Regions from separate parts of the Streptomyces sp. SM18 genome, predicted to be linked through region 1. Evidence: riboswitches for the same ligand, from Rfam matches in the RefSeq annotation. Region 1 holds a riboswitch; each other region holds the start of a gene.
The links. Region 1 has a riboswitch for cobalamin ahead of B9S64_RS05950 (cobalamin biosynthesis protein). Riboswitches for the same ligand answer to the same signal wherever they lie in the genome.

Region 1 (2,257 bases):
AGCCGCCGCAGGGCTTCGCCGCCCAGACCAGCGCGGCCACGGTCATCCTGGCCTCCTCGCACCTCGGCTTCTCCCTCTCCACCACCCAGTCCTGCTCCGGGGCCGTGATGGGCGCGGGTCTCGGCCGCCAGGGGGGTGTGGTCCGCTGGTCCACCGCCACCCGGATGTTCGTCGCCTGGGGTCTGACGCTGCCGGCCGCCGGTCTGGTCGGCGCGGGCGCGGAGTTCCTGACCAAGCAGGGCCCCTGGGGCGTCGCGGTGGTGGCCGTGCTGCTCGTCGCCGGGTCCGGCGCCATCTGGCTGCTGTCGCGCCGCAAGCCGGTCGACCACACCAACGTCACCGCGCCCGAGCCCGCGGGTGTCGTCACCACCGCCATCGCGGCCGTCAGCCCGCCGCCCGTGGGCGTGAACGTCCCGGAACTCAAGACCACCATCCCGGCCCCGGTCCCGGCGCCGGACGCTCCCGCAGACCCTCCGGCCCGGCCGGCCACGGTGTAAGGACGGATCCGTATGAACATCGACTGGGCGGCCCTCGCCTCCGTCTTCGGCGTCAGCCTCGTGGTCACCGTGGCGCTGGTCGGCCTCTTCAGCCTCGGCATCGTCGGCCTCGCCAAGCAGGCGTCCGCCACGACGGGCGGCTCCCCGGTGCGGGCCCGCGCCGGTGCGTACGCCTGTTTCGCGCTGTGCGCGGCGGCGGTCGGATACGGGATCTATCTGATCGTCGCCTGACCTCCCGTTCCTCCCCACCGGGCCGGACACGCACCCGCGTGTCCGGCCCGGTGTGCGTCTGCGCACACTGCGGCCTCGCAGGTCAGCGGCAGGTTGACGGCTGTTCGGGGGGCGTGGTGGACTGCCGGGGCCAAGTACGGCGGCAGCAGAGGAAGCCGGTGCGAATCCGGCGCGGTCCCGCCACTGTCACCGGGGAGCTGTCCCCCACACGGACGTCACGGCCCGCCGCGCGGGCTGGAAGGCCGGGGGAACAGCGGATCCGGGAGCCAGGAGACTCTCGTCGCCGGTCACGTCGAACCAGGGCGCGGACCCTGAGTGAGGACATCTGCCATGCCCGGCCGCCGTGCGTCGGACCCCGTACCCCCCGTGCCGTCCCCCCTCCGGGGCGCGACGGCCGGCTGATCCGTGCGAGCCGACCGCATCTTCGCGTACGGCGCCGCCGCCGGCCTGATCGGCGACCTGCTGCTCGGTGACCCCCGTCGGGGCCACCCGGTCGCCGCCTTCGGGCGCGCCGCGGCGGGCGTCGAGAACCGGCTGTGGCGCGATCACCGCGGCTGGGGCGCCCTGCACACGCTGGTCTGCGCCGGCGGCGCCACCGGTGCCGCCGCGCTGGCCGCCCGTGCCGTGCGCGACCGCCCCGCCGCGGCCGTGGCGCTGACCGCCGCCGCCACCTGGACCGTCGTCGGGGGCACCTCGCTGGGCCGGGAGGCCCGCGCCATCGGTGACGCCCTCGCCGCCGGTGACCTCGGCCTGGCCCGGGAGCGGCTGCCGCGTCTGTGCGGCCGGGACCCGCACGCGCTGGACGGGCCGGGCATCGCCCGCGCGGTGGTGGAGTCCGTCGCCGAGAACACCTCCGACGCGGTGGTGGGCGCCCTGGTGTGGGGCGCGCTGGGCGGCGCGCCGGGGCTGGTCGGGTTCCGCGCCGTGAACACCCTGGACGCCATGGTCGGCCACAGGTCGCCGCGTCACCGGCGCTACGGCTGGGCCTCCGCCCGGCTCGACGACCTGGCCGGCTGGCCCGGCGCCCGCCTCACCGCCGCGCTCGCGGTGGCCGCCGGGGGGCGCCCCCGGCAGGCGGTACGCGCCTGGCGGGCGGACGCGGACCGGCATCCGAGCCCCAACGCGGGCCCGGTGGAGGCCTCCTTCGCCGGTGCGCTCGGCGTACGGCTCGGCGGGACCCTGGCGTACAGCGGGCGGGTCGAGCACCGGCCCGTGCTGAACGGGGAGGCCGGGCGCGAGGTGCGCACCGGGGACATCGAACGCGCGGTGCGGCTGTCGCGCCGCGTGGGTGTGCTGGCCCTGGGCGTGTGCGTGGCCGGGCGGCTGGCCGTGGGACACGTGGTACGAGAGGTTCGAAGGGGGCGGGGATGAGCGGCGGACTGCTGGTCGCGGGGACGACCTCGGACGCGGGCAAGAGCGTCGTCACGGCCGGGATCTGCCGGTGGCTGGTGCGCCAGGGGGTGAAGACCGCCCCGTTCAAGGCGCAGAACATGTCGCTGAACTCCTTCGTCACGCGTGAGGGAGCGGAG
Region 2 (2,257 bases), 6.1 Mb from region 1:
CGCCCGATCCGCAGGGTGCCGATGCGCTCCTTGAGCCGGGCCACGAGGGCGTCGGCGGTGTCCTCGCCGACCGGGACCGCGACGGAGATCGCCATGCAGCGCTCGCCGGCCGAGCCGTACCCGGCGCCGATCAGGGCGTCCACCGCCTGGTCCAGGTCGGCGTCCGGCATCACGATCATGTGGTTCTTCGCCCCGCCGAAGCACTGGGCGCGCTTGCCGTGGGCGGCGGCCGTGGCGTAGACGTGCGCCGCGACCGGTGTCGAGCCGACGAAGCCGAGGGCCGCCACCCGCGGGTCTTCCAGGAGGGTGTCGACGGCCTCGCGGGCCCCGTTGACCACGTTCAGGACGCCGGGCGGCAGGCCCGCCTCCAGGAAGAGTTCGGCGAGCCGCAGCGGAACCGACGGGTCGCGCTCGGACGGCTTGAGGATGAAGGCGTTGCCGCAGGCGAGTGCGGGTGCGGCCTTCCACAGGGGGATCATCGCCGGGAAGTTGAACGGGGTGATGCCGGCGACCACGCCGAGCGGGGCGCGAAGCGAGTGGACGTCGATGCCGGTGCCGGCGTTGTCGGTGAACTCGCCCTTGAGCAGGTGCGGGATCCCCGCCGCGAACTCGACCACCTCCAGACCACGCTGGATGTCACCGTGTGCGTCGGCGACCGTCTTGCCGTGCTCGGCAGACAGCAGCCGGGCCAGCGCGTCCTTCTCGCCCTCGACGAGCTGGAGGAACCGCGTCAGGACGCGGGCGCGCCGCTGCGGGTTCCACCCGCCCCACTCGCGTTGGGCGCGGACGGCGTCGGCGACGGCCGCCTCCGTCTCGGTGCGGTCGGCGAGGGGCACGAGGGCCTGGATCTCGCCGGTGTTCGGGTCGTACACCTCGCCGTGGGCCCCCGAGGTTCCCGGGGTGTGCTTGCCGCCGATGAAGTGGGTCAACTCGCGCACGGAGGCGCGTTCCTGCTCGCGGACCATGACTGCCTGCTCTCGTCAGGAGGGATCCGGGGACGGCGCGCCGAGCCCGCACACGTACGCGGGTGGCGTACGGGCGCCGGGGGGCGCGAGATCGCATAGGGCCGAAGTCCCGTCAGACGGCGGGCTCACCAGGGTCGTGGGTACACACCTGTGCCATGCGTGTCAGCTCCATCCTCGTGGACAACACGGAACGTCCCGCGGCCGGTATCCTGACTCCCGGATCAGCGTGCGCCGTCCGCCTTCCCGACATCCTGCTCGTCAGTGGCGTCCTGCTCGACGGCGTACTCCCCGGTCACAGTGGCGGGACCGTGCCGGAATCACACCGGCTTCCCTGCACCGCGGGCCTTGTACCCGCCACTCTATAGTTGGACGTCCTAGTAAATCCAGCACCCGTGTCAGGGTCCGTCAGGTCAGCCGGACGGGGCCGTACCGCGGCAGGTGCCGGAGCTTGTCCTACGCGTCGCCGCCCGGCTCCCCGGGTGTCACCGGTGCCGTCGGTCCGGTCCCCGCGTCCGCGAGCCGCAGCAGGTACGTGTCCATGATCCAGCCGTGCCGGCTCCGCGCCTCGGCCCGCAACCGCCTGATCCGGTCCGCCACGTCCCGCAGCGGTCCCGCGACCAGCAGTTCGTCGGGCGTACCGAGGTACGCCCCCCAGTAGATCCAGACGCCCTCCCCCTCGATCCGGGAGAACGACTCGTGTGCGTCGAGCATGACGACGATGTCGCCGTCGTCGTTCTGGCCGACGTCGAAGAGCCGCCGGGCGGGAGTGATGTGCACCGGCCGGCCGACCTGGTTGAGGGGGATGCGGTGCCGGGCGGCGAGCGAGGAGACGCTGCTGATGCCGGGAACGACCTCGACGTCCGGCGAGACGGTGCCACGCGCCTCGATGTCGGCCAGGATGCCGAGCGTGCTGTCGTACAGGGACGGGTCGCCCCACACGAGGAAGGCACCGGTCTCCTCGGCCGTCATCTCGTCACGCAGCATGGCCTCGAAGAGGTCCGCGCGACGGGTACGCCAGTCGTCGACGGCCAGGGTGTAGTCACCGCGCCCCATCGGGCGCCTGTCCCGGCTCGGGTCGTCGGTCTCCACGACGCGGTAGGGCATCCGCGCGTGCTCGTCCAGCATGCGGAGCCGCAGGTCCGTGAGTGACGCCTTCTCGGGCCCCTTCCCGACGACGAAGAAGACGTCGGTGCGCCGCATGGCCTTCACCGCGGCGAGGGTCAGGTGGTCCGGGTCGCCCGCTCCGATACCGATGACGAGGATCCGGCGCTGCTGTGCGGTCATGGTACGCA
Region 3 (2,257 bases), 590 kb from region 1:
GGGCACCTCGCAGCCGTCCTCGACGCCGGTGAACGTGACGCTCCGCGTACGGTCGGGTCCCAGCAGCGCCCAGGAGCGGGCGTAGAGCTTCCAGCCCCGCTTGGCGAAGGTGCGGAAGACCGCCTCCCCCTCGGCGTGGCTGGAGACGATCTCCCAGTCGTGCGAGCGCAGCCGCTCCTCCGTGCCCTCGAAACCGGCGGCTGCCACGTCCTCGGGCACCTGCCCGGACCAGGGCACGACGCACGCCCGCCAGCCGCCCTCCGGCAGACCGTCCAGGGACGTGTCACCCTCCGGGAGCCCGGCCGCCGTGGTGTAGGCGGATATCTCCCCGGCCACCGTCTCCCCGGTGAACGGGGCGGGCGGCACCCGCGAGGGTTTCGCCGCGCCCGCCTCCTGCCCGAGGAGCCCGCAGCCGGAGGCCACGCTCATGAACCCACTCACGGCGACGGTCACGGCCGCCGTTCTTCCTCTGCGCACAGGTGCTTCCCGCCCGGTCTCGACCCGCTCCACGGGCACCGCCCGTGTGATTTCCGCCGGAGTGTCGCATGTGCCCTGACCTGCTGTGAAGCCCCCACCCATGGTTCGCCGCCACGGACCGCCGGGTACGGCGGCAGGGGGCCGGCCCGCGCTCACACCGCCCCCGGTAGAGTGAGCGGGTCGTCCTCATGCCCGTACGGGGGGAAGCCGGTGCGAATCCGGCACTGACCCGCAGCCGTGTCCTCCCCCCGCCGGGTGGCCAGTCGGAATGCCCCGCACGTCAGCGTGACCGGCTCGTGCCACCGGAACCCCGGTGGGCGGCACCGTCGAGGTACACGGGGCCGGAGCCCGGCGCCATCCGTGCGCCCGTGCCCGGCCCTCGCAGGAGAGGCCCACCCAAGCCATGACCGTACGCCGCCGCGCGGCAGCGCTCGCGATCACCGCCGTGCTCGGTGCGGCCACCGCCCCCACCGCGGTCGCCGCCCCGTCCCCCTCCCCGTCCACCGACCTGCCCGCAGGCCTGTACGGCACCAAGGACCCGACCTACGACGGCGTGTGGCGCCAGTCGATGGCCTTCCTGGCCCAGCGGATCGAGCTGGTCACCCCCGCCACCGAGTCGGTGAACTGGCTCGTGGGCCAACAGTGCGACAGCGGCGCCTTCGCCGCCTACCGGGACGCCTCCCGCCCCTGCGACGCCGAGACGCTGGCCGACACCAACGCCACCGGGGCCGCGATCCAGGCGCTGATGGAGCTGGGCACCAACCGCCCGGCCGTGGACAACGGGGTCAGCTGGCTGAAGTCCGTCCAGAACGAGGACGGCGGCTGGGGCTACAACCCCGGCAGCCCCAGCGACGCCAACTCCACCGCCGTGGTGATCGGTGCCCTGGCCAGGGCCGGGGTGCCGCTGGCCGACCTCACCACCGCCGACGGCAAGACGCCGTACACGGCGCTCCAGTCGTTCGCCCTGCCGTGCGGCGGCGAGGACGGCGGGGCGTTCGCCTACCAGCCGGACAAGGACGGCACGCTCACCGCCAACGCGGACGCCACCGCCGCCGCGGTGCTCGGCGCGATGGGCAAGGGCATGGCGACGGGCAACTCCAACGCCGTCAAGGACCCCGTCTGCCACAAGGGCACCGGCCTCACCCCCGAGCAGTCCGCGCAGAACGGCGCCTTCTACCTGGCCGGAGCGCTCGCCGGGTCGGGCCACCTGGACACCCCGCCGATGCCCGGCGCCGAGGACTCCGACCCACAGCCCGACTTCGGCAACACCGCCGACGCGGTCGTCGCGCTGGCCGCGTCCGGCCACAAGGACAAGGCGGCGAAGGCGGTCGCCTACCTGGAGAAGAACGCCCAGGGCTGGGCGAAGGAGGGCGGCCCGGCCGCCACCGCCCAACTGGTGCTCGCCGCCCACGCGACCGGCACCGACGCCCGTGACTTCGGCGGCGTGGACCTCGTACGGCAGCTCAACGCGACGGGCCCCGCGCCCGCCGCCACCGCCGTGCCGTCCCCGACCGCGACCGACTCCACGCCGAAGAACACCAGCAGCGGCGACGGCGGACTCGGCGTCTGGTGGCTCGTCGGCATCGGACTCGCCTTCGGGGCGGGCATCGGCTTCCTGCTGAGCGGACGCCGGAAGAACCAGCAGCTGTGAGGCACCCGCGCGGCACGGCCGTGCTGCTCCTCCTGGTCGCCGCGGCCCTGACCGTGCTCGGCGCCGGGAACGCGCAGGCGGCCGGATACCGCTACTGGTCCTTCTGGGAGGGCGACACCGGCACCACCT

Region 2: another riboswitch for cobalamin. It lies ahead of B9S64_RS32775 (CoA-acylating methylmalonate-semialdehyde dehydrogenase); the one in region 1 lies ahead of B9S64_RS05950 (cobalamin biosynthesis protein).
Region 3: another riboswitch for cobalamin. It lies ahead of B9S64_RS08635 (prenyltransferase/squalene oxidase repeat-containing protein); the one in region 1 lies ahead of B9S64_RS05950 (cobalamin biosynthesis protein).

Annotation. Positions count from the first base shown of each region.
Region 1 covers NZ_CP029342.1:1,350,885-1,353,141, forward strand. Annotated here, with positions in the region: gene B9S64_RS05940 (inorganic phosphate transporter) at 1-497, shown strand, start outside; gene B9S64_RS05945 (hypothetical protein) at 510-728, shown strand; cobalamin riboswitch at 876-1,005, shown strand; gene B9S64_RS05950 (cobalamin biosynthesis protein) at 1,134-2,099, shown strand; gene B9S64_RS05955 (cobyric acid synthase) at 2,096-2,257, shown strand, end outside.
Region 2 covers NZ_CP029342.1:7,409,531-7,411,787, reverse strand. Annotated here, with positions in the region: gene B9S64_RS32775 (CoA-acylating methylmalonate-semialdehyde dehydrogenase) at 1-965, opposite strand, end outside; cobalamin riboswitch at 1,147-1,328, opposite strand; gene cobF (precorrin-6A synthase (deacetylating)) at 1,419-2,249, opposite strand.
Region 3 covers NZ_CP029342.1:1,942,697-1,944,953, forward strand. Annotated here, with positions in the region: gene B9S64_RS08630 (hypothetical protein) at 1-453, opposite strand, end outside; cobalamin riboswitch at 650-772, shown strand; gene B9S64_RS08635 (prenyltransferase/squalene oxidase repeat-containing protein) at 881-2,128, shown strand; gene B9S64_RS08640 (SCO2322 family protein) at 2,125-2,257, shown strand, end outside.